Regions from separate parts of the Colwellia sp. MB3u-55 genome, predicted to be linked through region 2. Evidence: riboswitches for the same ligand, from Rfam matches in the RefSeq annotation. Region 2 holds a riboswitch; the other holds the start of a gene.
The links. A riboswitch is a leader RNA that binds a small molecule or an ion and turns the genes downstream of it on or off. The one in region 2 is predicted to bind cobalamin.

Region 1 (19,974 bases), on a different contig from region 2:
CGCTTAGAAAACTTCTATGGTGATAAAATAATCAATATTCCTGATGAAAAGCTCGACTTAACCAAAGAACCGCAAGGCTCCAATGGTTTTGCTATTGGTCCTAAAAATACAGCCTCGGGTAATGCAATGTTACTTATTAACCCTCATACTTCATTTTACTTTCGTGCAGAATTGCATATGAAAAGTGACGAGGGTCTGAATGCCTATGGTGCTGTTACTTGGGGGCAATTTTTTGTTTATCAGGGCTTTAATGAAAGAAATGGTTGGATGCATACCTCGACAGGCTCTGATTTTATTGATGAATATTTAGAAACTGTAGAAGAGCGTGACGACGGGGTTTATTATTTTTATGATGATAAGTGGCTCAAAATGGCGACATCTGTTATCAGTATACCTTACAAAACCTTTCTAGCGAATGGAGAAGAGGGCATGGCAACCAAGCAAGTCACTGCTTATCATTCCCATCATGGTCCTATTGTACGGGCCGAAGGTGATAAATGGGTGGCTATGGCTATTATGGAAGAGCCAATGAAGGCGCTGATACAATCTTACGAGCGTACTAAAACAGATGGTTTAGCAAGCTATAAGAAAAACATGGAATACCATACTAACTCATCGAATAATACGGTTTATGCTGATGCTGATGGTAATATTGGCTTTTTCCATGGTAATTTCATCCCTAAACGAGATCCTACGTTTGATTGGACTAAGCCTTTAGATGGCAGTACCTCAGCGACAGAGTGGCAAGGAATTCACAGCGTTGATGAATCAATAAATCAGTTTAACCCTAGTGTTGGTTGGCTACAAAATACGAATAACTGGCCATTCTCTATGAGTGGGGCACAAAGTCCTAAAAAAGCAGATTATCCATCATATATGTCTACTTATACTGAGAACCCTCGAGGTCTACATGCCCTTCGCGTTTTAGAAAACAGTAAGGATTTTACCCTTGATAGCCTAATAGCTGCTGCTTACGATAGTTATTTAACCGCTTTCGAACCATTAATTCCGAGCTTATTGAAAGCTTATGACAATGCTAAAGCTGAGGATAAAGTTGATTTAGCCGCTGCCATGAAGAAATTAAAAGCATGGGACTTACGCTATGCTGTTGATAGTGTCGAAACGTCTGTAGCAATTTATTGGGGACGTGAGTTAATGCGAATGTCTTCAGAACCTGCTCGTGCTAATAAAATAAATATTTATGAATATATGGAGAATAAAACCTCAGCAACTGAGAAGCTAGATGCTTTACGTGCAGGTCTTGCTAAATTGACCGCTGATTTTGGTCAATGGGATATGGCGTGGGGGGAAATTAATCGCTTTCAACGAATAACAGGAGACATTGTACAGCCGTTTGATGATAACAAACCTAGTGTTCCTGTGGCATTTACTTCTGCGCGTTGGGGAAGTTTAGCGGCTTATGGTCAGCGTACCTTTAATGACTCAAAGAAAAACTATGGTACACGCGGTAACTCATTTGTCGCAGTTGTTAATTTTGGTAAAAAAATAACGGCAAAAGCCATAACGGCAGGTGGGCAGAGTGGTGATGTAAATTCGCCACATTTTGCTGATCAAGTAGCTGATTATTCCGATGGTGTTTTACGTGACGTTTATTATTATGACACTGACATTAAAGCGAATACTGAGGAATATTATCGCCCTGGAACTAGAAAAAAGGTTAATAAATAACTATATTGAAACACTTAAATTCAAAACATGAGGCAAAACTTTGAATGACTCGCCACATTTGATGAATAAAAACGTCGAGTAAGAATACAGTGTGATATACATTTTTTATTGGTTGCGGATGGTGATAAAAACAATCTGTAAAACGTCATTTATCACTGAAAATGCAACCATCATTTTTAATCTTGTGACTGGCAGCAATGGTGGCTAAGCGGACTACTTATTAAAATAAATTAAGATAGGCCGGCTTTGTGGTAAATGTGATCTGAAGGGATCAATCGGTCGTGATATCGTCATGCTGATACTGAAATAAATTCAGCATGACGGAGTTGGTATCAGCATGACGGAGTTGGTATCAACATGGCTGAACTGCTATCTGGGTGCTGAGTTATTACCAATCAATACCTTTTTGTGCTTTTATATTATTATCAAAAGCATGTTTAATCGATTGCACTTCACTTACTGTATCAGCTAATTCTAAGAGTGAACGGTGTGCGCCACGGCCTGTGGCTATTACATGTTGCATAGGCGGGCGATTAGCGATGGCGTCTAGTACTTCATCAAGATCAAGGTATTTAAACGACAACATATAAGTCAGTTCATCAAGTAGCACAACATCAACGGTTTCGTCAGCTAATAGTTTCTTTGCTTCTTTCCAAACAAGTTGAGCAGCGGCAATATCGGTTGATTTATCTTGTGTATTCCAAGTAAACCCTGTTGCCATCACGTGAAAAGGTACGCCGAGCTTTTCTAGGACATTTCTTTCGCCACAAGCCCAAGTGCCTTTTATAAACTGAATGGCTGCTGCGTTTAGACCGTGTCCTACTGCGCGAGTTAGCGTGCCAAATCCTGATGTTGACTTACCCTTACCGTTACCTGTAATTACAATTAATATACCGCGTTCATCAGTGGCAGCATCAACTCTTGCATCAACTTTGTCTTTTACTTTTTGCATGCGTGCTTGGTGTTTTTCACTTTTTTGTGTTTCGTCAACCATGAGTATTCCTATGGGTAATTATAGTTTTTTTAAAGAGGAGAAAAGGCAAGGCTAACGTTAAGGGGGTCCCTTAAAAAATAGCAATTTACCGTGTATTCCCGCACGATTTTATTGATGTTAATGGTGGTAATCTTATTGTGGATAGGTATGCTGACTCATTGGCAACTCTTAAGTCACTACAATTTACAGTTGCGGGAACAGTCAAGGTTTCTCACCTTATTCCCTAAACACGTTTACGTTGCGTTAGTTTACGAGATTTATAATTATTTACAATATCTAGCGGTATTAAACATCATTGATTTTATGTTTTTGATAAATAGAATCTAAGGCAAGGAATTTTCAGTAATAAAAATGCCAACAATAGTTGTTGGCATTTTAGTATTTTTCTAATAAGAACGTTATTTAACTAAGCCATTGGCTTACCAAATTTTTACACGTTTCTCAGGGGCGATATACATAGCATCACCTTCTTTAACGTTAAACGCTTTGTAGAATTCAGGCATGTTAGATAAAGAACCTAATGCACGGAACTCACCAGGTGAATGAGGGTCAGTTGCTACTTGATTACGTAATGATTTCTCAACCTTTTTTCCACGCCATACTTGAGCAAAGCCCATGAAGAAACGTTGATCGCCAGTTAGTCCGTCAATTACTGGTGCTTCTTTACCATTTAATGAAGCAATATAAGCTTTATACGCGATAGTTACCCCTGATAAATCACCAATATTCTCGCCCAGTGTTAAAGAACCGTTTACATTTAAGTCTTCAAATACTGAATAGCCATCGTATTGTTTTACCAAGTCATCGGTGCGAACTTTAAAGGCCGCTAAATCTGCTTCAGTCCACCAGTTACGCATGTTACCGTCGCCATCATACTTACTCCCTTGGTCGTCAAATCCGTGACCCATTTCATGACCGATAACCGCGCCAATACCGCCATAGTTAACCGCATCGTCAGCAGCTAAGTTGAAAAATGGTGGTTGTAATATGGCTGCAGGGAAAACAATTTCATTCTTAGTTGGATTGTAATAAGCATTAACAGTTTGCGGCGTCATGCCCCATTCTTGCTTATCAATTGGACCACCTAACTTAGCGACTTCTTTTTGATGAGAAACACTACCAGAACGCATTTTATTGCCCACTAAGTCATCACCTTTAATAACAAGTGCGGAGTAGTCTTCCCACTTATTTGGGTAACCAATTTTAGGATCAAAGCTTGCTAGTTTAACATGGGCAGCTTTTTTAGTTGAATCAGACATCCACTCTAGTTCATCAATACTTGCACCATATGCTCCGCGTAAGTTTTCAACAAGTTGTGTCATACGGGTTTTAGCTTCAGGCTTAAAGTGACGGCTCACATAAACTTTACCAATAACCTCACCTAAATTGCTGTTAACTACGCCAACACCACGCTTCCACATTGGACGTTGTTCTTTTTGTCCTCTTAACTGCTGAGAATAAAAGTCAAAGTTTTCATTATCTAAGTCAGCGGTTAAAGAACCAGCAAAGTTACTTAAGGTATGGAAAGTTAAGTAAGTTTGCCAATCAGCTAATGGGGTTGCTGCAAATATTTCGCCAAAACCTTTAACAAATGAAGGTTGGTTAATAATGATGTCTTTTTGCGCTGATACGCCTTGAGCAGCAAGGTAAGCATTCCAGTTAAATGCATCAGTAACTGTATTTAAGTCAGCGACATCGAATTTATTGTAAGTTTTACTGCTGTCACGAGTTTCAATTTTTGTCCAATGAAAACCTGCTAATTTAGTTTCAATTGCCATGACCGTTTGCGCAGCAGCTTTACCGTTCTTCAAACCAGCTAAATTGAACATATTTTCAATATGAGCAACATAACCTTTACGCAATGCGGCAAAGCGTTCGGTTTCATCAAAGTAGTAATCTCTGTCGGGTAAGCCTAAACCTGTTTGCCAAATATGAGTGGCATAGCGAGTTGAGTCTTTACCGTCAACGCTAATATAAAACGCTAACGGACTACCGACACCATTTTTTTGATTTTCACCAAAAAATGTTGCAAGTTCATTCTTGTCTTTTAAACCATTGATGCTATCAAATAATGGTTGAATAGGAGCCGTACCTGCAGTATTACGTGCATCCATGTTCATATATGAACGGAATAAGTCAGCTACTTTTTGTTCGTCGCTGCCCATTTTTAAATTTTCTGTTGCTGCTAATTCTTCAATGATTACTTTTACATTGTCATCAGCTTCGTCACGTAAGTCATAAAAGGCACCAATTGACGTTTTGTCTCCAGGGATTTCATTAGCGTTCAACCAAGCACCGTTTACATAACGATAAAAGTTGTCTTGCGGACGAACGGATAAGTCCATTGTTGCTTTGTCGATACCTGAAGCTAATGCAGTTTTTTGCATGATAGGCATTTCTTGCTTAGTTGTCTCAGTGCTTTCTGGATTGTCGTTGCAAGCGGCAAGCAACAATAACGAAGAACAGACTGCACCTGTTATTATTTTTTTCATGGTAATCTCATTATTATTAAGTAAAGAATATGGTTATAAAATGGTAAACGCATTGATACTAAAGGGTTACAGGGCTTTTTACTAGATTTGGACATGAATTTTTACATAATGTATCAGCAGTGCCGTATTTTATTTTGTACATTAAGCCTGATGACTTTTTTATTTTTTTATTTAACTAATTGAAAATAATCGTAATATTTTTAACTTTGATTTTTATCAATATTAATTATTGGCTTTTTTGCTGCCAAATAAAACATTGACTGTGCTATGCTGTGGCTACTTATAGAGTAATAGTTCTCTTACTGAATAACATAAGATGAAGTTTAATTAATGTTTCAACCCGTCAGTTTTTTCATTGGGCTACGCTATAGTCGTAGCCGTAAAAGTTCTGGATTTGTATCCTTTATCACTTTTTTCTCCATTGTCGGTATCGTCCTGGGTGTCGCATCATTGATCACAGTTGTTTCCGTTATGGACGGTTTAGAAGGTGAACAAAAACGGAGAATATTGGGTCTAGTTCCCCATATTGTCGTCGCCAATCAACCTCTGCAAAACAAAAACAATGCTTTACCTACATGGCAAATCCTACGTGAACAATTATTACTTACGCCTAAAGTTAAAGAAGTTACTCCTTTGTTGGAAAGTGAAGCACTCATACAAGCTAATTCTGGCGCATTACGCGGTGTACTCATTCAAGGAATCATGCCTGAATTCGAGCAGCACAATATTGTTAACAACTCTATGGTATCAGGACATTTAGATAATCTATCGACACAGAGCTTTGCCATTGTTATCGGACAGTCGTTAGCAAGACAACTTGATGTCGATTTGGGTGATAAAATACGTTTAACACTGCCTAATAAAACCGTTTTTACCCCAATGGGGAGAATTCCGGTGCAACGCACTTTTACCATCGCTGGTATTTTTAGTGTTGGCTCACAAGTTGATGAAGGACTGGTCTATATTCACAGTAAAGATGGCGCAAAACTTCATCGACAAAGAGGTGATGGCGTTGAAAAACTTCGTTTGTATCTTGATGATGCTTTTGCTGCTGAGCAAGTGGTCAAACGTTTAAAACAACAATATCCACAGTATGATTTTACGACATGGCGCGATACTCAAGGCGCTTTATTTTCTGCTGTGCGCATGGAGAAAAATATGATGTGGTTGATGTTGAGCTTAATTATTGCCGTTGCCGCGTTTAATATTGTTTCCGCTTTAGTGATGGTTGTTATCGAAAAAAAGGGTGAAATTAGTATTTTACAAACACTTGGGCTAGATCGCCTTGGCGTGGTAAAAATATTTATTACTCAAGGTTTAGTTAATGGTTTTTGGGGCGTCACTATCGGTACTGTGGTTGGCGCCATACTAACCTTAAATTTAAACACTATATTTACCCTTCTCGGTGTTAATTTATTGGGAGCAGGGCAGTCTTTGCCCGTCGAACTATCAGTGAATAATGTGTTTAGTATTGTTTTATCAGCGTTAGCGATGAGTTTTATTGCTACATTATATCCCGCTTATCAGGCTTCTTTAACAGAGCCTGCCGAGGTTTTACGAAATGAGTAAAGGTTTACTTTGTCAGCAATTATCAAAGTCATATTATCAAGGTAGCATTGAAACCAAAGTCTTAGACGGGCTTGATTTGTCAGTAGATGCGGGTGAACTTGTTGCTATAGTGGGCAGCTCTGGTTGTGGTAAAAGTACTTTTTTACATATAGCTGGAGCACTAGATTCTCCGTCTTCAGGGCAGGTCTTTATTAGCGGTGTTGATATCCACCAGTTATCTGACAAGCAACGTGCTAAATTTCGCAATAAACATATTGGTTTTATTTATCAATTCCATCATTTAATGATGGAGTTTTCAGCACAAGAAAACGTGGCAATGCCTTTACTGATTCGCGGGGATTCACCTAAAGCGGCCTTAGCTGCTGCACAAGAAATGCTCACACAGGTTGGGTTAAGTCATCGCTTTGAGCACCGGCCCTCAGCGCTTTCTGGTGGTGAACGTCAACGTGTAGCTATTGCTCGGGCATTAGTGACTAAACCTTCGTTAATATTAGCTGATGAACCAACAGGGAATTTAGACTTTGATACTGCAGAGCAAATATATCAGTTATTACGTGACCTTAATAAAACAGTAAACACCAGTTTTGTTATTGTTACCCATGACTTAATACTTGCTGCCAGAATGGATCGCCAACTACGTTTATCGCACGGCCGGTTAGCGCCCCTTGAAAGTTAAGGCTTTTTAAATGACCCAATCATTAAGTTTATTTTTAGGCTTACGTTATGTGCGTAGCCGAAACGGTAATGGCTTCTCTTCGTTTATTTCAGCATCTTCCACTATCGGTATTGCGCTTGGTGTAATGGTATTGATTATTGTGCTCTCAGCAATGAACGGTTTTGAGCGAGCATTAGCGCAACATTTGCTGTCGGTTATCCCTCACGGCGAGCTAATTGCTATTAATACGCCGATAGATAACTGGCAAAAACACGTGGCGAAAGCACAACAACATCCACAAGTGATAGCCGCTGCACCTGTGATAAAACTTACCGGTATGATGCAACATGGTAGTGAACTCAAAGCCGTTGCTGTGCGTGGTGTCGATGTAAAGTTAGAACAGCAAGTTTCTACTATTGCCGATTATATGATTGCCGGCAGCTGGCAAGCGATCGTCGATAATGAAAATACCGAAACCCCTACGGTCGGTGTTATTATCGGATCCGGAGTTGCAAAAAAATTACAACTTGAGTTAGGTGACTCACTACAATTGTTACTATCGAATGTCATCGCCCAAAAAAGTAACCAGCAAGCGAGTGCTAAATTTCCGGTGCCGGTTAAGCACCAAGTCAACGTTGTTGGCATTTTTAAATTTGGCGGTACGATTGACGAAAACTCTGTATATCTTTCACTTGAGCATGCCGAAAAAATGGTAAATCTCGATAAGGGGCAAGTTCAGGGAATTCGCATAAAAGTAGCTGATGTTTTTCAAGCGCCGCAGGTAACACGTGATGTTGCTTATAGCTTTGATGATACTTATGTTGCCATTTATGATTGGACACGAAGTCACGGGCATATTTTTAATGATATACAGCTTGTGCGCTTAGTGATGTTTATTGTCTTAATATTAGTCATAGCGGTAGCAAGTTTTAATATTGTTTCAACGCTGATCATGGCGGTCAATGAGAAAAAAGGTGATATCGCTATTTTAAAAACTATGGGGGCACCAGCGAGTGTTATAATGATGACCTTTATGTTTCAAGGACTGGTTAATGGAGTCGTGGGTTGTCTAGTGGGGACAGTGTTAGGTATTGTTATCTCATTAAATTTAACTGATATTGTTACCGCAGTAGAAACACTTCTTAATGTAAAAGTGTTATCAGGCGATATCTATTTTATCGACTTTCTTCCCACTCACTTAAGCCAAGCTGATGTTGTAATCACTGTTTGTACGGCTTTACTGATGAGTCTACTGGCGACTATTTACCCCGCATGGCAAGCAACTAAAGTTGAGCCAGCGCAGGTGTTAGGACAAATGTAGCGGGTTTCACTTTTATATTATTAACCGATAATTTTTATAACCAACGCGAGACTAGAGCAGATTTTTACTTTCTACTTTTACGTTTATTCCATTGTTTGATAACAGAATATCGCCATAGACCATGTATGGAAAAATAACCTATTAGCGAGAAAAGTACCGCTAGCACGCCACAGCCAAGTAAAAATGCTGGTCCAATAGTTGATAAACTATCAACCAGCCATTGCCAATTCGCTTCAAATACAAATTCTTTTTCAGATCGGCCTAGTAGCCAGATGCCAACCATATAACAGCCATAAAAAATTGCGGGTATTGTGAGCGGATTAGTTATCCAAACGAGTGCAACAGAAAGTGGCAAATTCGAATGTACTATAATAGCAACACCAGCAGCTAAAACCATTTGAAAAGGTACCGGGATAAAGGCAAAAAATAAACCTACGGCAAAAGCTTTTGCGACAGAATTACGGTTTAAATGCCATAAGTTGGGGTTATGCAATGACGCACCAAAAATTTTTAAATGTTTATTATTTTTTATGGTGTTGTGATCCGGCATATAACGCTTGAAGAGTTTTTTAGGCATATACTTACTTATATTATCTAGGCTTTATTTATCGATTAGACAGATACGGAAATTAATCACTATGGAACGGTGGCTATTTACATTTTTTATCGGTGCTATTTTGTCACTATTCTTACCGATAGTACCAGACATTTCGCAAGTTTATATTTGTTTTTGTTTTGCTGTCATTTTTTGTCTCATCAAAAGGTTACGGAGTTATAGTGGGCTCTTTTTTGGCTGTGCTTGGTTACTCTATGCTGGCTTCGTTTATCAAAATATATGGCAAGTTAATAGCCTAATTACAGATGATTTTTTCGGTACAACCTTAACGGTAAAAGGTGTGATTGCTAATATTCCAAAGTCATTAACGCGTAAAACAAACAAGGATGAAACGACCAAACAAGTATCACGTTTTAATTTTGTTGTTGAAGAAGTCAATCAACAAAAACTTCAATCAAAGATAAATATTCGTCTCCGCTGGGATCATAAGTCTGTTAAACCGTATCACTTAAAAAAAGTTACTAAGATTAACCAAGGCCAGAAATGGCAACTTATGGTGCGAGTAAAACCTGCCCATGGTTTTGCAAATGTTGGCGGTTTTAGCTATCAAACATGGTTAAGACAAAAGGAACTCCATGCTACTGGCTATGTAAAACATTCAGCAAAAAATAAATTAATAGCAGCGCAGCCTAGTTATCGTCAAAATTTGTACCTACAACTCAATGAATTAATAGACTCATTGGCTTTGACAAACGATCTGCACCATTTTATTTTTGCTCTTACCTTTGGCGAACGTGGCAAAATTACCGCTGAGCAATGGCAAGTTTTACAAGCAACAGGAACACAGCATTTAATGGCTATTTCTGGCTTACACTTAGGCTTAATTGCCAGTGGTGCTTTTGGATTCATCTTGATGTTTTTTAGCTATAGTCCGTTTTACTTACTGTTATCTGAAAAAGGCAAGTTATGGGTGGTAAAAAAGAACAGTCGTATCGTGGCTTTCGTTTTTAGTAGCTTAATTGCACTATTTTATGCTTATCTCGCCGGCTTTTCTTTACCTACATTGCGTGCCTTGATCATGATGCAAATATTTATTTGCGCTAAGTTATTGGGGGTTAAATTAACAATAATACGTTGGTTATTACTGAGTATCGTTTGCATTATATTAATATCACCTTTTAGTCTATTTAGTGTCAGTTTTTGGCTAAGTGTTTATGCGGTATCACTGATATTATTGGTTATCTGGCGATGTCGAAAGTTACTGTTAACATCTGGTGATGGTAAAGTTGAAAAAATAAAAGCTTGGCTCCTTTCTTTAATGATTATACAGCTAGGTTTAACATTATTTATGTTGCCTGTGGCGGCTTTATTAAATCATCAACTACCTCTTTCTGCATTACTTGCTAATATTATTGCCGTGCCTTGGATGAGTTTTACCGCTATTCCGTTATGTTTATTGGCTGTGGTTGCTATGCCTTTTAGTGAAGCGCTGGCTATATTTTTTCTTGAGTTATCGTTAATATCATTAACATTTATTTGGCAGTGGCTACGTTACTTATCGAGCCAACAATGGCTGTTTATCGACGTTAACCATCAGACGTTAGTGGTTGTTTTGATAATCACCGGTTTATGCTTCATCAGTTATTTTCTAGCCTTACCCAAAAAAATACTGGTTGTTGCAGTATCACTTACTTTTTTATTCAGTTATGTGTTTGTTAATGACCAACAAAAAAATGATGACTGGCAAGTGAGTGTCCTTGATGTGGGGCAAGGGTTAGCGGTTGTTATTGAAAGGCATGGACAGGCTATTTTATACGATACAGGGGCAAGTTATCCTAGTGGATTTAACTTGGCAGAAAGTGTGATTTTTCCTTATTTACAGTATCAAGGCTTGACCACTCTTGACTATTTACTGTTAAGTCATGCTGATAACGATCATGCTGGTGGCTTGGCTTTTATCGATAAAAAAGTGGCGCTAAATAAAATTATCGTTAAGCACATCAAGTATAATCAACCGGTAGAAGATGTTGGCAGGTATAGTTTTGTTAACATGCACAGTTGTAAACAAGGCGATGATTTCTCTTGGCAAGGTCTCACTTTTTCTGTGTTGTGGCCGGTGGTTATTGAAGATAAAGAAAATGATAATTCGTGCGTGATCCATATTTCTGATGGTAAATATAAGGTGCTATTAACGGGTGATATTCCTCATAAAGTTGAAAAAATACTGGTCGCTAATACTGAAATCGCTAATACTGAAATCGCTAATCAGTTAAAAGCTGATGTTATTGTTGCGCCGCACCATGGCTCTAAAACCTCATCAAGTACGGGGTTTATTAAAGCGGTTTCACCCGAGGCCGTTATCTTTAGCGCGGGTTTTATGAATCGATGGAAGATGCCTAATAAAGCGGTACTTAAACGTTATCATCAGCTCAATGTAACGCCGTATGCAACTGCTGAACATGGAATGATCCGCATAAACATTACCGAACAAGCTCTTGAAATTCAATCTTATCGTCTGCATATCAAGCCATATTGGTTTGCTAATTAACGTTGTAAATATTATTAGTTGGTTGCAACTAAGAAATAACGCTAAAATGGCTTGGATATGAATAATTAATCGCGAAGTCACAGAGAGACTGAATGTTAGCAAGTAAAAGCAAAGTAGCCGCACAAGCCACAACGTGGCAAAATTTTAAACGCTTAATGAGTTATGCTAAACCTTACAAAGCAGGGTTTGTCATCGCTATATTAGGGATGCTTGGCTACGCCGGTATCGACACTTTATTTTTCTCGCAGTTACAGCCATTAATCGATGATGGTTTAACTGATGCTAATCCTAACTTTATGAAGTGGGCCCCCCTTTTTGTTATTGTTTGTTTTATTATCCGAGGTATCTGCCATTTCTTTGGTAATTATTGTTTAGCTTGGGTGGGTAATAATGTCGTTACCGATTTAAGACAAAACTTATTCGAACACATTATGGCGCTACCGGTGACTTTTCATGATAAAGAGTCTACTGGAACGTTAATCTCTAAACTGACCTTTGATACCGAACAAGTCCTTAATGCAACCAGTAAAGCATTACTTACCTTAGTGCAACAAGGCGCTATGGTGATTGGTTTTCTCGCGGTTATGTTTTATAACAGTTGGCAGTTATCAGCAATATTCCTCCTTATAACTCCTATCATCGCTATTATTGTTACTGTGGTTTCGAAACGTTTTCGCCAAGTTAGTAAAAAAATTCAAAATGCGATGGGTGAAGTCACTTCTGCTGCCGAGCAGACCTTTAACGCGCATAAGGTGGTCTTAACCTTTGGCGGACAAGAACGTGAGTTCGAACGTTTTGGTCAGATAAATAAACATAATCGTCAACAGCGCATGAAGATGGTGGCCACTAAATCTTTCAGCGTACCCTTGATACAAATTATCGCCTCTTTTGCGTTAGCGTTTGTACTTTACGTTGCCAATTTAGAAAGTATGAAAGCCAGTTTAACGCCAGGGATTTTCATAACGGTGATTACTTGTATGACTATGCTACTGAGACCCTTAAAGTTATTAACTACGGTTAACAGTGACTTTCAAAATGGTATGGCGGCTTGTGTTAGTATTTTTGCGGTGCTTGACCAAGAAAATGAAAAAGACACGGGCCAACAATCACTTGATAAAGCCAAAGGAACACTTGCTTTTGAACAAGTTAATTTTTCTTATACTAATGACGAAAAATTAGCGCTTACTCAACTAAGCTTTACCGCGAATGCTGGCGAAACAGTGGCTTTGGTTGGTCGCTCGGGGAGTGGAAAATCAACCGCCAGTGCAATTTTGCTGCGCTTTTATGATGCAACAGCGGGTAAAGTATTAATTGATGGAAAAGACATTACCTCATACAAGTTGAAAGACTTACGTGCTCAGTTTGCTTATGTTTCTCAGCAGGTGGTGTTATTTAATGACTCTATCGCTAATAATATTGCCTATGGTAAACCCAACGCCAGTCGTGACGAAGTTTTAGCTGCGGCTAAAAGTGCTCATGTGCTTGAGTTTGCAGAAAATATGGTTGACGGAATAGATACTAACATTGGTGACAATGGTGCTTTACTTTCTGGTGGACAACGCCAACGTGTTGCTATCGCTCGAGCATTATTGTGTGATGCACCTTTTTTAATTCTTGATGAAGCAACCAGTGCATTAGATACCGAGTCAGAACGTCATATTCAAGATGCTTTGCAAGTTTTACAAAAAGATCGTACCTGTATTGTTATTGCTCATCGCTTGTCTACCATTGAAAATGCCGATAAAATTATTGTTATGGAACAAGGTAAAATTCTTGAACAGGGCGATCATCAAACGTTATTAGCAAAAGAAGGTGCTTATGCAAAATTACACAACTTTCAATTTAGCGAATAAAATGACGGTTGAGATTTTGCTATGCGCTTAATTGAAAAGGTTTGGTTTTTTCAACACCCAGCTAAATGGCTGCTCGTGCCGTTATTGTTACCGTTAACTGTTATTTTTTGGTTGCTATCCGCGTTGCGACGAAAATGCTATCAACTGTATTTTTTTAAATCTTTTGGTATCGATATCCCTGTGGTGGTGGTGGGTAATATTGGTATTGGTGGTAACGGTAAAACACCGGTGGTTTTGTACTTAATTAAGCAATGCTTTGCACAAAACATGAAAGTTGGCGTTATTAGTCGAGGTTATGGTGGACAAGCACCGCACTATCCCTACTTACTCAATGCAAGCAGTACCGCAGCTGAAACAGGCGATGAGCCTTTATTAATTTATCAACGCCATCGTATTCCTGTTGTGGTTGGCGGCGATCGAGTGGCGAGTGCCAGGTTGTTAATGCAGCAAGGCTGCGACGTTATTATTGCTGACGATGGTTTACAACACTATCGCTTAGAACGAGATTTTGAGCTTATTGTTATTGACGGTAAACGCGTGTTTGGAAATGGCTTGTTATTACCCGCAGGGCCATTACGTGAAGGTTTATGGCGTTTGAAAACAGTCGACGCGCTTATCTTTAATGGCGCAACGCCAACCGATAATAAAGTTTATCCAGTTGGTACACCACAAATAACAATGACCTTAATGGCAAAAACGGTGGTTAATGTTAAAACCAAGCAGCAGCTATCATTAACTGATTTTTATCAACAGTTTAATGATAACGAAAGTCACACTAAGCGTATCAATGCTATCGCCGGTATTGGTGACCCTAGTCGTTTTTTTAAAACTTTAGTTGATAGTGGCTTTAGTCTTGAATCATCAGTAGGCTTCAAAGATCACCAGCATTACAATGAAGCGCAATTTGTCAGTTTTTCTGACGATATTCCACTTTTGATGACAGAAAAAGACGCGGTAAAATGTACGTCTTTTGCTAAAAATAACTGGTGGTATTTACCGGTTGATGCCCATATTGAAAATAAACAAATAACGCCATTTTTAGACGCGCTATTTGACAAAGTAAAAGCAGATAAACTGAGCCGTATTAAGGCTAGATTCACGCTAAGTTAACTAATCAATAAACTGATAAATAAGAGAATAAACATGGCATTTGACGTAAAACTAATGGAAATATTAGCTTGTCCAGCATGCAAGGGCAAACTTGATTACAATAAAGAACAACAAGAATTAATCTGTAGATTCGACCGCCTTGCTTACGCTATTGAAAAAGGCATTCCGGTCTTGTTAGAAAGTGAAGCGCGCCGTATTACCGAAAATGACTAATTAAATGTATTTGGAGAATTAAATGTCTTTTATTGTTGTAATACCTGCTCGGTTTGAGTCGTCTCGTTTACCGGGAAAAGTCTTAGCCGATATTAATGGTAAGCCGATGATCCAATGGGTTGTTGAAAAAGCCCAGCAAAGTGGTGCTAGCCAAGTGATTGTCGCCACTGATAATAAGCAGGTTGAAGAAGCGGTATTAGCATTTGGTGGCGAGGTTTGTAAAACTCGTGCCGATCATCAATCGGGTACCGAACGTTTAGCCGAAGTGATGAACATTTATAACTTTGACGATGATCAGGTTATCGTTAATGTTCAGGGGGATGAGCCTTTTATTCCCGCTGAAAATATTGCGCAAGTTGCCAGAAATTTAGCAGACCAGCAGAGAACAAATCAGCAACAAGCTAGAATGGCGACACTTGCTGTGCGTATTCATGACGTCGATGAGGCTTTTAATCCTAACGCGGTTAAAGTGTTAACAGATAAACACGGTTATGCGATGTACTTTAGCCGTTCGACGATCCCTTATGACAGAGATCGTTTTCTTAATGAGAAAAGTGTCGCCGCTATTGGCGATTTTTACTTACGCCATATTGGTATCTACGCATATCGAGCTGGGTTCATTAAAGATTACGTGCAATGGCCGGCCAGTCAATTAGAGCAAATTGAGTCTTTAGAACAACTGCGCGTATTATGGCAAGGTGAAAAAATTCATGTTGCGGTAGCCGAAACTCGTTTAGCGGTTGAAGGGGTTGATACGCCAGAAGACCTAGAAAAAGCTAGAGCTTACGCTTTAACGCTTTAATTTTTTATAAAATAAAATAAAATAAAATAAAAAAGGCCTTATGTTTTCACATAAGGCCTTTTTATTACGCTAATGAAATATTATTTTAATAGTTCAAGCGCTTTAACACAGCGACCAATTTGTTGATGGCTAGCTTTGACTGTCTTTAACACTTGTGGCTTCATACCACTGTAGTCTTTAATCAGTTGTGCTAATTCTGCTTCACTGGCTGCATTACATTGTGTCGGTAACATGCTATCAGCAAAAGACTCTAATAAACCTAAATCACTTCCTTCATTTAATTTAGGGATGTGTGCGAGAATTTTAGCTTTATATGGCGCTTCTAAAGCTTGTTGCTCACCAGGGAATAAACCCCACATAATATAACGAAGGGTAGAAAGTTTTAGTTTGTCAGGGTTATTAATAACGATGTTAAACCATTTTTCTTTAACTTCAGCCTCAGGTCGAATAACTTCTGCATAAATAGCACTTTTAACACCTGAATCGGTAATGTCTTTTTTGGCTTCAGTGCTCAATAATGCTTGGTAATTACCATGTAGGTAACGGTTCATTTTAGCAATTAATGTCCAGCGCTTGTCTTGATCTATGGTAATACCATCAAAACTTTTTTCACCGTTCAAAATATTTTGTAAGCGATTTAAATGCTTAGTTGTTTTCGTTACACCAACATAACGACCATACCAAAGTTTTTGGAAATCTGAACCCGCTTCGGCATTTTCTAATAAACGTAAGTATAAGTTTTCAACGTCCATATAAAGTGCCGTATAATCTTTTTGCTCTAAGCGTGTTGCAACAGTTAGAAAGCCTAAAGCCGAGGTTAAGGTACTCGCAATTTTACGCGATACGTTATAATCGCTTTCACCCTCAATATTAGCCATGGCAAACGTTACCAACTGGTCAGCGGCTAAGTTTGCATCGTTGACGCTGTCAGACAAACTCTGCCATAGCATTAAGCGCATGGTGGCATTATCAATAGCATTAATGTGTTTTTGTGCTGATGCCAATGACTTTTCATCAAGATCTACTTTTACGTAACCCCAATCGGCTTCGTTTGGATAAACCAAATCAGGACATGCTTGACCTATCACAGCCTTGATCTCAGTGGTTGCACCTTTATACATAATAGGTGTTGCAGAGGTTAAGTTAATCGCAGTGCCATCAGCACTAACATTGTATAAACCAATTTGAACACGTTGTTCACGTAATGTTGGGTAACCATCTGGTGCTGTTTGGTTTATCGCAAACTCACTAATTTTACCATCACTACATTGGTAATTAACTTTGATGGTGTTTAAACCTGCATTATATAACCAGTCTTGTGTCCACTGGGTCATATCTTTATCTGCAGCTTTGCCAAGTTCACCAATGAAATCGTCTAAATCAGTATTTTGGTAAGAAAACTTTTTCAAGTAATTGCTAACACCAATGCGGAAGTTCTCTTCACCTAAATAATAAGGCAACTGCTTTAATACTGATGCGCCCTTACCGTAGGTAATACCGTCAAAATTTGACAAAGCAACACCCGTAGAAGCAACCGGTAATTCTATCGCATGAGTGTTCACTGAGTCATCAGTGCGGTAAGCCCATTGTTTAGTACCAGAGTAGAATACATCCCAGTTGTTCTCAAAGTCGCTGGCTTCTGCAATAGCTAAGTTGGCCATATAAGTAGCAAAACTTTCATTTAACCATAAGCCGTTCCACCAGCGCATGGTAACTAAATCACCAAACCACATGTGTGCCATTTCATGAGCAATAACATTAGCAAGACTCATGCGAGCACTGGTTGATTTCTCTCCACGTGCAATATAGCCTTCATTGAATGTAACCGCAGCAACGTTTTCCATAGCACCGGCATTAAAGTCAGGTGCAACAATTTGGTCATATTTGCCAAAAGGGTATTTCACATCAAAGTACTTATTGAAGAAGGCAAAACTTTGTTTGGTTGGGATAAACCATTCGTCAGTTTTAACGTATTCGGCTAAACTTTGACGAGCAAATAAACGCAATTTCATCCCTTCAAAATCATCTTCCCATACAGCGTAATTACCTGCATGAAGAGAGAAAACATAAGAAGAGAATCTTGCTGAAGCAGGGAATGACCATACTTTGTTATCACCGTTTTCGCTAATCGTTGTTTCGCGAGTTGCGCTAATTATTTGCCAATGAGCGGGAGCGGTTACTTGTATTTCGTAGCTGGCTTTTAAATCAGGTTGATCAAAATGAGGAAATAATCGGTTCGCGTCATAAGGTTCAAAATCGGTGTATAAGTAAACTTCACCATTTTTAGGGTCAACAAAACGATGGAAACCAGAGCCGTCAGTAGAGTAAGGACGTTGGTAATCTATAGTAATACTTTGCTTACCCGCTGTTAATTCGCTAGCAGGAATAGTGATAAACCATTTTTCATAGCTAAACTTAACTACTTTACCATTCACTTTTAATGAGTTTATGGTGCCTTCATCAAAATCTATGGTTAAATCATTTTGATTGTTCTCTACTAAATCAAAGAGTAACTCGGTAGAGCCAGAAAAACTTTCGCTTTTATTATCAATCGTCACACTTAACTTATAGCTAACGTTGCTGACTTGTTTAGCACGCATCTCAGCATAAACTGCTTCAAGTGATTCACTTTGAGTACGTAATAAACTTGTTTGCTGTATGGTTTCAGCGACTGCTGAGTTGCTTGCTGTGTCTGCTTTTTCACAGCCCATCAGTACAACACTTGAGCTTATAATAGCAATGGACAGCGCCTTAGCTATTTGAGATTTATTTAATGTCATTTACCCAGATCCTACTTTATTATTTTTAAGATTTCCTAGTGGAAACACTTTTCATTTAAAATACCTCAGTATTTATATCATATAAGCGGGGGAAATCTACTTCAGTCATCGCGTAAATAATGGAGTTGATCGAATTTCAACTGATTTTTAGCAAGGCTTGCTTTTATTAACTTATTTTTATCTACTTTTTTAATTAAAACATTGTGGTGCCAGTATTTTATTAATATTTAGTCATGTCAAATAGGTGCTGTTTGTTATTCACTTTTTATTGTTTTTGTTTGCTACATTACGTCAAAAATTAATTGTGTTGAGTAATATTGATCAAAGCGATGAGCATTTATTGTAATATGGAGATTAAAATGTCGACGTTCATCTTATTTTCTATCGGTTCAAACGAATAAACCTTGTAAGGAGACGTTACTTCTCTTTATTATAATCAGGAGCTATTAATTAAAAGAAATAATAATGAACATAAAAAGAACCCTAACAAGCATCGCAATAATAAGTACTATGGCCCTTTCTGGTCAGAGTTATGCAGATACAGCTGAAAAAGATCAAGCAAAGAAAGTTTCACCATCAACCTGGTTAAATTTATCTGAAAGTGAGTTAGTTGCCGTTGAAAAATATGCGACCGATTACAAAACTTTTATTTATCAAACACCAACAGAATTGACCTTTGTTACAGAAACTATAAAACGTGCTGAGAAACAAGGTTTTAAGCGTTTGTCTGAAAAAAGTAACTTAAAGCCAGGTGCTCGTTTTTATGACGTCAATCGTGACCGTACTATTTCATTAATTGTTATTGGTAAAAAAGGCCTTGAGCAAGGTACTCGTATTGTTGGCGCTCATATTGATTCACCTCGCCTAGAACTTAAAGGACGACCGCTTTATGAAAAAGAGAAGTTTGCTATGCTGCAGACTTATGTTCATGGTGGTATTAAAACCTATCAATGGGTCAATATCCCTTTAGCGCTGGTTGGCCGCGTTGACAAAAAAGACGGGACAGTTGTTAATATCTCTGTTGGCTTTGATGAAAACGATCCCATCTTTATGGTACCTGATTTAGCCCCGCATGTTGATCATCCAAACAGGGATCGTAAAAGTCGTGATGTGATCAAGAAAGAAGAACTTGATGTTATTATCGCAGCTAAGCCTGACTTAGATAAATCAATAAAAGAATTGATCACCGATTTCTTAAAAACAGAGTATGACATTTCAGTCGAAGACTTAGTGTCTGCTGAATTAGCCTTAGTACCAGCAACTAAACCTCGCGATGTTGGCTTTGATCGCAGCATGATCGCTGCTTATGGCCAAGATGATAAGGCAAGCTCTATTGCCGCTGTTACTGCCATCTTTGAACAGAAAATTCCAGAGTATACCTCGGTTGCCTTT
Region 2 (13,261 bases):
GCCAAATAAGTGGCATTGGTAATCCTGTCTCTGTTTCAATTAGAGGGTCGAGTAGTAAACAGGTACAACTTTATATTGATGGTCAACTTATTAACGATAGCCAGTTTGGTGGTTTTGATTTAAACCAGATACCCACTGAACAAATTGAAAGTATTGAAATCAGTAAAAATCAAGCGATTGGTACCGGCGCTACCCCTATAGGTGGTGTTATTCGCATTAACACTTACAACCCCACCGAAGACTCGAGTAAATTAACCTTGGCCACAGGCTCATTTGGCTATCAAGAAGTTAATGCGCTTTATAATAAAGCATTTAAAACTCATAGCTTGTCTTTTGGTGGTCATTATATTAACAGTGACAACGATTACGATTTTATAGTTCCAGCGGGCTTTAGTCGTAGTGATACGTCTGATAGACAAGCATTAAGAAATAATGAATTTACAAAAAAGTCTTTTTTTATAAACGACATATTCCAATTTAATCAACATCAGATCAGAGTCAATGTACAATATAACGATCAAGAAAAAGCACTGCCGAATTACCAAAACAACTCCCCTGAAAACAATTCAACGTTAAACTCTGACAACTTACGCTATAGCTATCAACATCAATGGTTAAGCAAATCACCTTGGTTAAATTCGATTGAATTTGAAGCCTACGCTGAAAATAAAGATGAGCGTTATATTTCAAGTCCCGACTCGATAAAACTTGATATTAATGATTATGAAACAACAAAAAAACATATCGGCTTTAAACCTTACCTTACATGGAACGAGTTTAATCTAGTGCCATTTGTCAGTTTTAATAAACAGAATTTCAGCTCTGTTAGCGAACACAACGGAAAACCAACACAATGTAATGGTATAGCGTCATGTGATATTTCAGCAAAACAAGAACAACTCAACATAGGCTCTCGCATTGAGTGGCAACCCGAGGCACTCCCTATAGAAGCGTATGCATTGTTGAGTAACCTACAAGAGAAAAACTCAAACATAGCGATTAATCAATCCAGTGCAGCTAAGTTTGTAGCCAATGATAATTATCAGACAACTGAAGTCGGGTTAAGCTTTAAGCAAGGTAATTTAAAAGTTACTAGTAACTTAAGTAATGGTGTGAGAACGCCGACATTGTACGAATTATTTGGTGATAGAGGCTCCTTTAAGGGTAATGATAATTTATTGCCAGAAGAAGCAAAAACACTCTCAATAGGTGGACAGTACCTTTACAAAAGTCTGTCTGTATCTTCATCTATTTACCAACAAAAATTAGAAAATTCAATTGTCGCCATTTTTAACTCAAGTAATGTCGGTAGCTATAGAAATGTCAGCAATGCAGACTTGTTAGGCATTGAAATTCAAACAAATTATCAATTGTTAACGCAATTATCCTTCGCGCTACAAGCCAATATTATAGACAGTGAAACCACATCAAAATTTGTCGCATTTAATAATAAGAAACTACCTGGTATATATCATCAGCAGTACAGCATAGCGTTGAAATACAAGGTGAATTCTGCATGGAACATGTCATTTAAAGTAAGTAAAGATAAAGACTTGTACTTCAATCTCATTAACAGAATTGAAAATAATAACGGTCATGTAGGTAATGGTAATCCAGCCAATCGCACCGTATCAGATTTTTCAGTCAACTGGAAAAAAGGCAAACATAGAATATCTTTTGCCGCCAATAATTTATTTAACGATAAATACCAAGATCTTGCGAATAGAACATCGCAAGGTCGCAGCTTAAAAATAAAATACACAATTAAAGGATTTTAAATGTTAACTCGCTTTAAAAAACACATATTACCATTAAGTTTAGTACTCGGCACAGTTGCTCTTGCTGGCTGTGGCGGAAGTTCAAAAAGTAATGTCGCACCCATAGTTACTGGCGCAAGTAGCCCAACGATAGAAGAAAACACAACGTCTGTTGGCACCTATAGTGCTACTGATGCCGATGGAGACGCTATAGTACTTTCACTTACAGATGATTCAGGTGCTTTATTTAGCATCACACAAAGTGGTGAATTAAGCTTTATAGATGCTCCTGATTTTGACAACGGTGAAGTCGGTCCTTTTGCCGTCACAATTGTTGCAACGGATGACAGTAAAAAGAACTTAACGGGTGAATTGGCTATTCAAGTGAGTGTCGGTGATGTGAAAGACACACCATCATTCGCGGTTGTTCAAACAGTTGCACCTGATTTTTCAGGCTCTGAAGTTGTGACCTTAGACCCAATTACAGAGCAAGTCACTAAAGGCTATTATATTAAAGATGCCTCTGACTATACTGTTCGTAGCTATAATAAAGACGTTTTTCACATTGGCCGTTATAACATTGATTCTATCTCAAAATATAATGCTGATGCCCTTGATACAGAAGTTTGGTCATATACAACCCAAGATACCGGTGATTCAAATACTCGTAATCCCTATGACTTAGTGTCAGTCAATGAAAGCAAAGCTTATCTTTTACGTTACGGTTCAGACAAAGTTTGGATTGTTAATCCTCAGGCAACACAATTTGAAGATTTCAAATTGGGTCAATTAGATCTATCTAGCTACATCGCTGATAACAATAGTAATGGCACACCAAACCCTGCCTCAGCAACAATTGCTGATGGTAAGCTGTTCATTGCTATGCAACGTTTATCTGACTCTTTTTCACCAAACAAAGCTTATGTAGCCGTTTTTGATACCGCGACAGACCAAGAGATTGAAACAAATGCTGATGCAAATGATAATCTTAAAGGTATTCCGCTTCAAGGCTTAAACCCACTGAATCATAGTATAGTGAGTCAAGGAGATACAGTTTATGTCACAACACGTAACTCATATAGCAGTGCTGATTTAACCTCTAGTCGCATCGAAGCGATAGCGACAAGTGATTATAACTTGAGTAGTGTTTTGTCTGCTGCAGATATTGAAAATAATACCGGTGCTTTTATTGGTTCAAGCGTAGTTGTATCCGAAACAAAAGGCTATTTTGTTGCCAGTGAAACATTTTTTACGCCAAGTTATTATGAACTTTCAACAGTATATACCTTCAACCCAACAACGGGTGTTATTGCTAATGAAAAGATAGCCGCTACGGGTACTGAACAAATTAGCTATATTGCTTTAGATACTGCAAACTTTCTTTGGCTTAGCGTAAGCAATCCAGAGAAGCCAGGCGTTGATGTTATAAATACTGAAACTAACCTTAAAGCATTTCCAAGACTTGCAACAGAATTAAACCCATCTGCCATTGCCTTTATTGAATAAGATTCGCTTAAAGGTAAGACATTAAGAAGTAATTTGATTTAGGGCACATATTTATGTGCCCTTTTTGTATTTTTACTCTGTGCTATATTAAGTGTGGGTTAACGCGCAATATTAACGGATTTAATTGCATTCACCCACTACTACGAGAACGACCTTATTTAACGTTATATCAAGTGTCTCTTGCTGTTAGCCTGCCAATAACCTGTTGAACCTTATAATACAGTCATAAAAATCACGTCTACAGCACTAATGCAGTAGCTAAACTCAGCAGGTATTTTTTGTTGTATTACTGTGACATTTAAGATGAATAACCCGCGGTGATATTACTCAGTAGCTCGATGTATTATGAAAAGTGTAATTCATCAGACCTGGTCGTGTAATGACAGCATAGTGGACTTAAATTAAGGTCAGTAATAAGCATGACTTTCCGTGGTAATTACCATTGCTGGGGCTGCGCAAAATTATCATTGGCTTAGCCTTTAATTTACTGAGCTGATAGATAAATTATTAATCAGCTCAGTAAATTGAACCACTATCTTTGCTGATCAATTTTTTCACACATATCTGCAACACCACTTAACATTCGGGTACTGAATCTATGCAATAAATCTGCATCAACGTGAATAAACTTATTGTTTTTCACCGCGGGTATTTCTGGCCATTTTTGCCAGTCAATAATGGGTTGTGGTTTATCTGAATTTTCATCCGGTAAAATCATTAAGTGCGGCTGGGCTACAATAACGTTTTCCGTGCTTATCTTTGGGTAAGGCGTCGGGTTGTCTTTAAAAACATTCACCCCCTGACACACTTCAATTAATTGATTTATCCAGGTTGTGCCATTAATGGTCATCATTGGCTCTGACCACAGTTGATAAAAAACGGGGATAGCTTGCTTAGTTTTATTATCGAGCCGTAATTTTTTTAAACGTTGTTCATAAGCTAACGCGACACTTTCTGCTTGCTGTTGATGCCCAGTTAAACCGCCAAAATAACGTAATTCAGTGGCAACATCAGCAATATCTAGCGGATTACTAAAAACAATTTTTAGTCCTAAACGTTTCATTTTATCAATGTCACTTTGCGAGTTGCCTGACTTCCAAACAATAACTAAATCAGGATTCAATGCCAGTAATTTTTCTATTTGCATGCCGTGATAGCTGCCAACACGTGGAATATCTAGCGCCGCTTTAGGATAATCGGAATAGGCAACCGCACCGACTATTTTATCGCCAGCACCAATATCAAATAACATTTCAACAATATGTGGTGCTAAGGCAACGATGCGCTTTGCCGATTGCTCAGCAAAACTTTTACTGGGTATGACTATCAGTAATAAGCTTATTACGGCGAAGGATATAAATTTTTTTGTCATTGTATTAAGCCTTTTACTTTTTAAGAGGCGCTTTTCAAGCACTAGGGTGTGGTCGTTTTGCTGTTGTTAATAATATCTTCAATCGCTGATATTCTTAAGTATTGCTGGCAAACATTAGCCAAACGTTCAAGCTGTTGCTCTCGGTGTTCATCAAGATTAATCGTCTGCTGGATATCATTGTTACTGTCTAACCAGTCAACTAATAATTGTGTCGCAGCCCCTTCATCAAAAATACCATGTAGATAAGTGCCCGCTATTTGATTATCATTTGAAACACAACCATCGCTGGTCTGATTGTCACTTTTATTGAGCAACAGAGGCACAGGGGTTTTATTATCAATAGCCGTCATGGTAGAAACACCACAATGAATTTCATAACCTTTGACCTGACAACTTTTACTGCCCAAGGTCATAGTGGCAGAGACTTGAGCTAATTTTTTTTCTGCGGTTAATTCAGTGGTAAGTTCGAGTAAACCTAAGCCGGTTATCGTCTCAATCGTTGACTCAACACCTTCAGGATCGTTGATAGTTTGCCCAAGCATTTGATAGCCACCACAAATACCAAACACTTTACCGCCGTAGCGTAAATGACGTTCTATATCGCTTTGCCAATCTTGGTCTTTAAGAAATTGCAGATCAAAAATAACATTTTTACTGCCGGGTAAAATCACTAAGTCACAATTGTTTATCCGCTCGCCCATTTTAACATAGCGTAAATTTATTTCCGGGTTCAAGCGTAACGTATCAAAGTCGGTATGGTTACTTATGTGCGGTAATAACGGTACAACAATATTTATTTTGGCTTGTTCAACCTTATTTTCAATCGCAACGGCATCTTCGGCGTCAAGCGTTAAGTCGTGTAAATAAGGTAATACCCCCAATACTGGCTTACCCGTTTTCTCTTCTAACCAATCAAGTCCAGACGTTAATAAGTTAATGTCTCCACGAAAGCGATTAATAATAAAACCTTCCACGCGGTTTTGCTCTGAAGGTGATAATAGCTCGAGTGTTCCCACTAAGTGAGCAAAAACACCCCCCCGGTCGATATCAGCAACGAGGATCACTGGACAATCAACGGCTTCGGCATAGCCCATATTAGCAATATCATTAGCGCGTAAATTTATCTCTGCGGGGCTACCAGCCCCTTCAACCATTAGCAGCTGAAACTCTTTCGCTAAACGGTGATGTGATTCAAGGACAGCGTCCATCGCTACTTTTTTATAGTCGTGGTAGCTGGTCGCCTCCATATTTGATATGGCTCGACCATGAACAATCACTTGTGCACCAGTATCGCTATTAGGTTTAAGTAATATCGGATTAAAATCAACACGTGGGGCAATCTTTGCCGCAACCGCTTGCAGTGCTTGCGCCCGACCAATTTCACCACCATCACTAGTAACAGCACTATTTAAAGCCATATTTTGTGGCTTAAACGGTGCAACTTTATAACCTAAATTTACAAATACTCGGCATAAACCAGCAACCAAAGTACTCTTTCCAGCGTCAGAGGTGGTGCCTTGCACCATTAATGTTTTCATTAGTTTTGTTGTTCCGATATTTGACTAATCAACGCGTCACTTTTTAATGTCAGTGGTAATCCAGCAATGACAAAATCGACTTGCTTAGCTAATGTCGCCAGTTCTTGATGCAGCCAACCCGCTTGGTCGACAAATTGTCGCGACAGCTCGCCCATAGGCACAATGCCATGCCCAACCTCATTACTAACAAAAATAAGTTTTTTTGATTGATAAGTGCAGGTATCACTAATAAAAAGCGTTATAAATTCGATAAACAGTGACTTTTGTTGGCGATAAAACTCGCTATCTTGATGGCACAAACAATTACTGAGCCACAGTGTTAAGCAATCAACCAGCACACAATCACTGCTTTGTAATGCTTGTTGAAGTGCCTCAGCTAAATACAAAGGCGACTCAAGCAGTTGCCAATGTTGAGGACGCTCGTCTTGGTGCTGTAAAATACGTGCGCTCATTTCTTCATCATGGGCTTGTGCTGTAGCGAGATAACATATCGTTAGCCCGGCTAACTCAGCCTGTTTGGCAATACTTTCGGCGAGGCTCGACTTTCCTGAGCGTGCGCCGCCTAAAATTAAATGAAGTGTATTGGCATCACTAATTTTCATAGGCCTGCCTCCGTCAAAAATGTTGTCGCAGGAGATGCCAAGACCAGTAAAATAATATAAACCGCCACTTCTAAAATTTGTTGCGCCGCTCCTAAACAATCACCAGTAAAACCGCCTAGTTGACGATTAAACCAAAATATTAATAAAAGACGCATTACCCATAAGCCCCCTATTAGTGCTAAACAATGCAATGCTGGTAATAAGCTAAATATCACCAACGCTGCGGTGATTAATAAGATTAACAAGCCTTTTAGAGATAAATGCTGCGCTAAAGGTTTAACTTTTGATTGTGCATCTTCGCTGACATAAGCCATGCTAAAGATTAAACTGGTACTGACGGCCCTGCTTAAGGTATGCGCTATAATCAATGCCACAGAAAGTGCTAATAAAGGATTGCTGCTATGGCTACTTAATAACACTAAACTCTGATATTTGATCATTAAAATGAAAAACAAGCTGGCTGCGCCATAAGTCCCTAAACGGCTATCTTTCATAATGTTTAGCTTTTGTTCAACAGTCCAACCACCACCGAAGCCATCCCAAACATCAGCCCAACCATCTTCGTGAAAAGCGCCGGTAAGCAATAAGCTCACCGCCATAGAAATGAGTACCGCTAAAGAAATGGGTAAAAAGCTCGCCAACAATACTAAAGTAGAGGCGGTGATCACACCAATAAATAAACCAATTAAGGCAAAATATCGGCTCGCTTGATGGAGCATTTCAGGTTTTACCACCTCAGGTAAACGCACCGGTATACGAGTAAAAAAACTTAAAGCAAGTAACAACAAATAGTATTGTTGTTGGCATTGTTGCCAGCGTGTTTGCTTAGTCATTTAATCTTCAGCTTTGTTAGTGTTAGCACCCGTAACATCAGTCACTTGCGCCTGAGTAAAGCTTGCCATATCATTATAAAAAGCCGCAGCTGCCTGAATTAATGGCAGTGCTAATGCAGCGCCTGTGCCTTCCCCTAAGCGTAAGCCTAAATTTAATAGCGGCTTAACCTGCAAATGGCTAAGCATCTTTTGATGACCTTGCTCACCCGAGCAATGAGCAAAAATCATATAATTTTTAACGTTTTTATTAATGCTGATAGCGAGCATAGCGGCGGCAGTACAAATAAAACCGTCAACAACAACAAGCATCTCTTGTTCGGCCGCCGCTAACATAGCGGCGGTAATTTGTACGATTTCAAAACCGCCTAAAGACGCTAAAATTTCTTTAGGGCTGTTTAGATTTCCTTGATGAAGCACTAATGCTTGCTCAATGACCTGTTGTTTTATTTTTACTATTTCATCACTAACGCCAGTACCTCGACCAACACATTCACTGGCTGGAATAGCCATAACAGCCGCCATAATAGCTGCGGCAGAAGTGGTGTTACCAATTCCCATTTCACCAAAAGCAATTAAGTTACAGCCTTTTTCATGAACTGATTTGACCAAAGCAGTTGCTTTTTCAAAACCGAGTTCAACTTGCGCTAGACTCATCGCTGATGCGATATTTAACGGTGCCGTGATATTACCTAAACGTTGATTGATAACGCCTGAACAATTATCAATTGGCGATAAAATACCCGTATCTACCACACTTAGCTGCCAACCAAGCTGCTTACAAAAGACATTGATCGCCGCGCCACCGCTGGCAAAATTAGCAACCATTTGTGAGGTCACTTCACTCGGTGCAATAGACACACCTTGCGCTGCAACACCGTGATCACCAGCAAATATAAATAAACTAGGATGTTTAATACTCAATGATTGTTGGTCAGTATTTACTGTTGATAACTGCACCGCGGCAATAATTTTAGCGGTATCTTCTAGTTGGCCTAATGCGCCGAGTGGTTTAGTTTTTCCATCGATAGTCGACTGGATCTGTTGATTAAACACATCAGTTACTTTTTTAATAGCAAAGTTCATCAATAGCTCCTTTAAGCTTTATTTTTGCGAAAGTACAACAAGGATAAAAAGAATAAGCTCCCCAAAGCAGAAGTGATAACACCTACGGGTAGCTCTTGGTTTTCTAATACAACTCTCGATAATACATCCACCCAAATCATAAAAACACCCCCAACTAAAGCCGTTAACATAATGCCAAAAACAGTACCTTGAGAAACAAAAAATCGTACAATATGGGGTATCATCAAGCCAACAAAGCCTATACCGCCGCACAAAGAGACTAACGTTGCGGTGATCAGTGAACTCAGTACCAACATCACTAAGCGAAAGCGATTAACATTAATACCTAAGGTTGTCGCACTTTCATCGCCTAACAACATTGCATTCAACTGGCGTCGATACGCTAACATCATAATGACACAGCTAATAATAACGACCGCGGGAAACCATAAGATTGACCATTGCGCACGCGAAAAACTGCCCATAGTCCAAAATAATATCGCCGTAACCGCTTGTGGATCGGTATGATAAAGTAACAAGCTAGTAAACGAGCTAAACAAAAACGATAACGCTACGCCAGCCAATAGCATAGATTCAACTTGTTGACTTTGCCGACGACCAGAGATCATTAGCAACATTAGCATCGCCACTAAACTGCCCACAAAAGCCGCGACAGGTGTTACAACAGAAATAGTGCTGCCCAGTAAAACAATAGATATAACGACTCCTAAAGAAGCCCCTGAAGAAATACCAAAAAGATAAGGGTCGGCTAAGGGGTTTCGCGTTACCGTTTGTAAAATCAGGCCAGAAACCGCTAAGCCACACCCTGCTAAAAACGCTAAAATAGCGCGTGGCATGCGTAATTCCCAAATAATACGCTCATAAAAAATCACCTCACTAGCGTCTTTATCTGCGGATAAACTAGCCAGTAGACTCGTAGTAACATCGCTAAAACTGATATCTGCCGCACCTAAAGATAACGACGCAATAAAGCTGATAACACCAAAAGCTAAGGTCAGAAAAATAATCCCCGAATGATTGACCTTAAACATGAGGTAACGCTCTACTTTCTGCCGTTTTGTCTTGAGTATCGTAGCCATAAAAATAAGAAATATGAGGAACCTTATGTTGTGGATGAAGAGAGACTTGCGCGCAAACACCAAATACATTTGATAACATCTCAGAGGTGATCACAGCTTGTGGTGACCCTTGTTCAACCAGTTTGCCTTTATCTAACACCAGCAGTTGATCGCACATCGCACTGGCAAGGTTTAAGTCATGAAAAGACGCAATAACCGTGATGCCTAGCGATTTAGCTAATTCAATAACCTGAATTTGGTAGCGAACATCAAGATGACTGGTTGGCTCGTCCATAATAAGTAAGCTGGGCGTTTGTACGATAGCACGAGCTATAAGTGCGCGTTGTTTTTCTCCACCAGATAAATGTTCAAAATTTTGTAAATTTTTATCCACTAAGCCAACCTGCTTAATAGCACGGTCTATCTTGAGTCGGTCGCTGGCTTGTTCACGGGTAAATAGACCTTTGTGTGGCAATAAACCGAGCGCAACAACGTCATGAACAGTTAAGTTAAAATGGGTGGGTGTTTCTTGTAAAACTACAGCGATATCTTGCGCATATTGATAGGCGTCGTACTTTTGCCAAATATCTTTTTGATTAAATTTTACCAAACCAGAATCGGGTTTTACATAACGATATAAGCAGCGAAGTAAGCTAGACTTTCCTGCTCCATTAGGCCCTAAAATACCAGTAAAACTGCCTTTTTCAATGGTGAAAGAAATATCATCTAAAATAAGCTGGCTGTCGGCATGCCAAGAAAGGTGCTGCACTGAAAGCAATGCGGTATTAGCGGTATTTATTGATGAGGATTGATCCTTGCGACTATTCAAAAATTGCTACTCACATACTGTTGACACTTAAGGAGCGGCAAACAGAGCACAATCAATCTCTTAGTTTATTAAAAATGCAAGAGTCGATAATACAATGTTCGAGTAAACCCGCTCGACTTTGTTGGTTATGCCTGTCATTTTGATAGGCAAATGACTCTAAATTAATGGGTATCCTGACTTAAGCTTTATGGTTATTAACTACCACTAAAAGGCTTTTACAGTTGCGGGTACAGTTGCGGTTTTTCACCACATTCCCACATTAAAAATGAGTTATATAATTTTGTGTGGAGATTATCGTCTGCTCACTAAAAATAGCAAGTTTTAATTGCCAATAACACCGAACTCATTGACTTATCAAGGTAACTTATCACCACACTATTTTTGGCCAATCAACGCCACTATCATCAGTATAAATATTAACTTTAACTAGCCCCGCATAAGGAATATCAATATGACTCATATGAACCGTGCCTGGCATAGGCAAATTAAGTACGCGCGCAATTAAGTGTTTGATAACACCGCCATGCGCAACCACTAAGGTATTCCCCTCGGGTGCGTCTGCGAGCCATTCTTGCCACCAAGTATCGACACGCTTGGCAAAATCAGCCATAGCTTCACCATTAGGCACAGCATGCTGCCAAGGATTTTGCCAAAAATCACCCAGTGAAGGCTGCACAGCACTGGCTTTTATCTGCCACAAGGCTTGATAGGTTTGCCCATCCCAATCACCAAAATTCATTTCTTTAAGGTTATCGCTTAATTGAAGATTAATGCTGTATTTTAATGAGTATGCTTTGGCAAACACCTGACAACGTTGCAGAGGCGAACTGATACAAAAGGATATCTCAGGTAATTTTTGGCTAACGTCCCACAGCTGTTGCAAGCCATTTTCAGAAAGTGCGACATCTGTTTTACCGGCTAAAATACCCGGTGTAGCAATTTCACCATGGCGTAATAAATATAAAGTCCGCTGTAGCAAAGCATTACCTCTTAATATATATAGTGTAAAAAAGCATAGCGTAACCTTAAATTCAATATTGCGTAAGTACTATGACAAATAGCCGTGCACTTATAAGCGACAGCATGCGCGTCAATGTTGTTCACTTTAGCAAAATGAGCACTTAACTACCTCCCCATTTAGCCTCACGTTTACCGAAAAAACGCACGTTTTAATCCCTCATTTCCATCATAATGGGACCCTAGATTTAAAGGTGAAATACCTGCTAATTCGTTTTGTTCTTTTGATACTGTTGAAAACCAAGGCGGTCCGGGGCTTCTCCCTTAATGTTTTAATGTAATAGTAAAAAATGGCTAAACTCACCTATAAAAAAGCCGCTCAGTTTACCTGAACGGCTTGGCTAATTTAAATATGTTTAACTTTACTATTTAATTAGAAACTATAACGAGCAGTCAGTGTAATTCTACGTGGAGCTTGGTAGTTTACCGGTGTCGTATAGTTAGGGTTAGGCAGTCTCGATGAAGCCGAGCCTACGTCACCTGTTTCATTGTATTCAGTGACTTCTTGAAAGTTAAAGGCATTTCTAACATTGACTTTCACGGTTAAGCCATCAACATATTCCGGCTTATACGTTAAACCTAGGTCAACATTTTTAACCCATGGAGTACGGCCTTGATCGCCACGATTACCTAATACACCACCACAGTAAAACGATGAAGCACCGTAATTAGCTAAACCGCCAGCATCAACACCTAACTCATCTCTAAGTTCGTCAAGTGGAATAAAACCAACACAGTTTCTTGGACGACCAGATTGTAAACTGAAATTAACAGATACTGAAATCTCATCATTAACTTGGTATGCACCAAAAGCTTTAAAAGTGTGACGACGATCATTGGGTAAAGCACCATAGGCACCATCTTGAAATAATGCATTATCAATGTCTTGTGTTAAACCTGCATCATCTTGCTCTAGAGTCGAGTTAACATAACCTTCTGAGTTACCTTCACTTTTAGCTAAAGTATAAGAGCCCTGCAAGAACCAACCGTCAGCAAAAGGCTTCTCGAAAGTGAATTCTAAAGCTTTATAAGTACGTTTGTATTTTTCTAGGCCAAAGTATTCTTTAGGAACACTTTCTACCTCGTAATTACCGTCATTGTTAAGATCCAGCGCAATAGAAAAATCATTACCTGGGTTCATCATCATACAGCCAGCCATTGATTTATAATCAAAATCATTATAACCATTGTCTGTTGCATAATCGATAAATGGCTGATGAGAACAGTAATCATCCATGCCATCTTTAACTTCACGGTAAATAGCCTTCGCACCTAAAATCCAGTCATCAACCTGCTGTTGATAGCCAAGAATAAATTCATCTTGATGCATAGGTTTTAAGTTTGTTGCCGCTACGGTTCTTGAATCAGGCGCTTTCTCATCACCGTTAGAGTTTCTTGTACCAATAGCGTCGCCCACTTTATCAAGAGCAGCAGTGATTGGATTTTCATCAGCACTGTCTACATAAAAGTACTCTTCATAGCTCCATTCAGTGCCTGCAGCACGAATATTTGTATTAGCCGCGATTGGCATAAAGTAACGTCCGGCCGTACCGAAAAGTTTTTTGTTACCATCGCCATCCATATCCCAAGAGAAGCCCAAACGCGGCGCCAATTCACTGTCAGATTTAAAAAATGAATCGCCATCACCGTTGGGGTTTTCAAAGCC

Region 1: it holds a riboswitch for cobalamin, as region 2 does, so the genes downstream of both, cobO (cob(I)yrinic acid a,c-diamide adenosyltransferase) here and H4J66_RS15405 (ABC transporter ATP-binding protein) in region 2, are expected to answer to the same signal.

The regions. Positions count from the first base shown of each region.
Region 1 is NZ_JACGUS010000077.1:22,448-42,421, forward strand. It holds gene H4J66_RS04295 (penicillin acylase family protein) at 1-1,689, shown strand, start outside; gene cobO (cob(I)yrinic acid a,c-diamide adenosyltransferase) at 2,078-2,683, opposite strand; cobalamin riboswitch at 2,806-2,950, opposite strand; gene H4J66_RS04305 (M13 family metallopeptidase) at 3,103-5,175, opposite strand; gene H4J66_RS04310 (lipoprotein-releasing ABC transporter permease subunit) at 5,506-6,744, shown strand; gene lolD (lipoprotein-releasing ABC transporter ATP-binding protein LolD) at 6,737-7,420, shown strand; gene lolE (lipoprotein-releasing ABC transporter permease subunit LolE) at 7,431-8,720, shown strand; gene H4J66_RS04325 (DUF2062 domain-containing protein) at 8,785-9,297, opposite strand; gene H4J66_RS04330 (DNA internalization-related competence protein ComEC/Rec2) at 9,359-11,824, shown strand; gene msbA (lipid A export permease/ATP-binding protein MsbA) at 11,917-13,677, shown strand; gene lpxK (tetraacyldisaccharide 4'-kinase) at 13,699-14,787, shown strand; gene H4J66_RS04345 (Trm112 family protein) at 14,821-15,000, shown strand; gene kdsB (3-deoxy-manno-octulosonate cytidylyltransferase) at 15,023-15,802, shown strand; gene pepN (aminopeptidase N) at 15,883-18,582, opposite strand; gene H4J66_RS04360 (hypothetical protein) at 19,048-19,974, shown strand, end outside.
Region 2 is NZ_JACGUS010000119.1:144,921-158,181, forward strand. It holds gene H4J66_RS15365 (TonB-dependent receptor) at 1-1,778, shown strand, start outside; gene H4J66_RS15370 (cadherin repeat domain-containing protein) at 1,779-3,263, shown strand; gene H4J66_RS15375 (cobalamin-binding protein) at 3,796-4,635, opposite strand; gene H4J66_RS15380 (cobyric acid synthase) at 4,677-6,173, opposite strand; gene cobU (bifunctional adenosylcobinamide kinase/adenosylcobinamide-phosphate guanylyltransferase) at 6,173-6,775, opposite strand; gene H4J66_RS15390 (adenosylcobinamide-GDP ribazoletransferase) at 6,772-7,608, opposite strand; gene cobT (nicotinate-nucleotide--dimethylbenzimidazole phosphoribosyltransferase) at 7,609-8,691, opposite strand; gene H4J66_RS15400 (iron ABC transporter permease) at 8,703-9,722, opposite strand; gene H4J66_RS15405 (ABC transporter ATP-binding protein) at 9,715-10,578, opposite strand; cobalamin riboswitch at 10,724-10,873, opposite strand; gene H4J66_RS15410 (histidine phosphatase family protein) at 10,946-11,557, opposite strand; gene H4J66_RS15415 (TonB-dependent receptor domain-containing protein) at 11,969-13,261, opposite strand, start outside.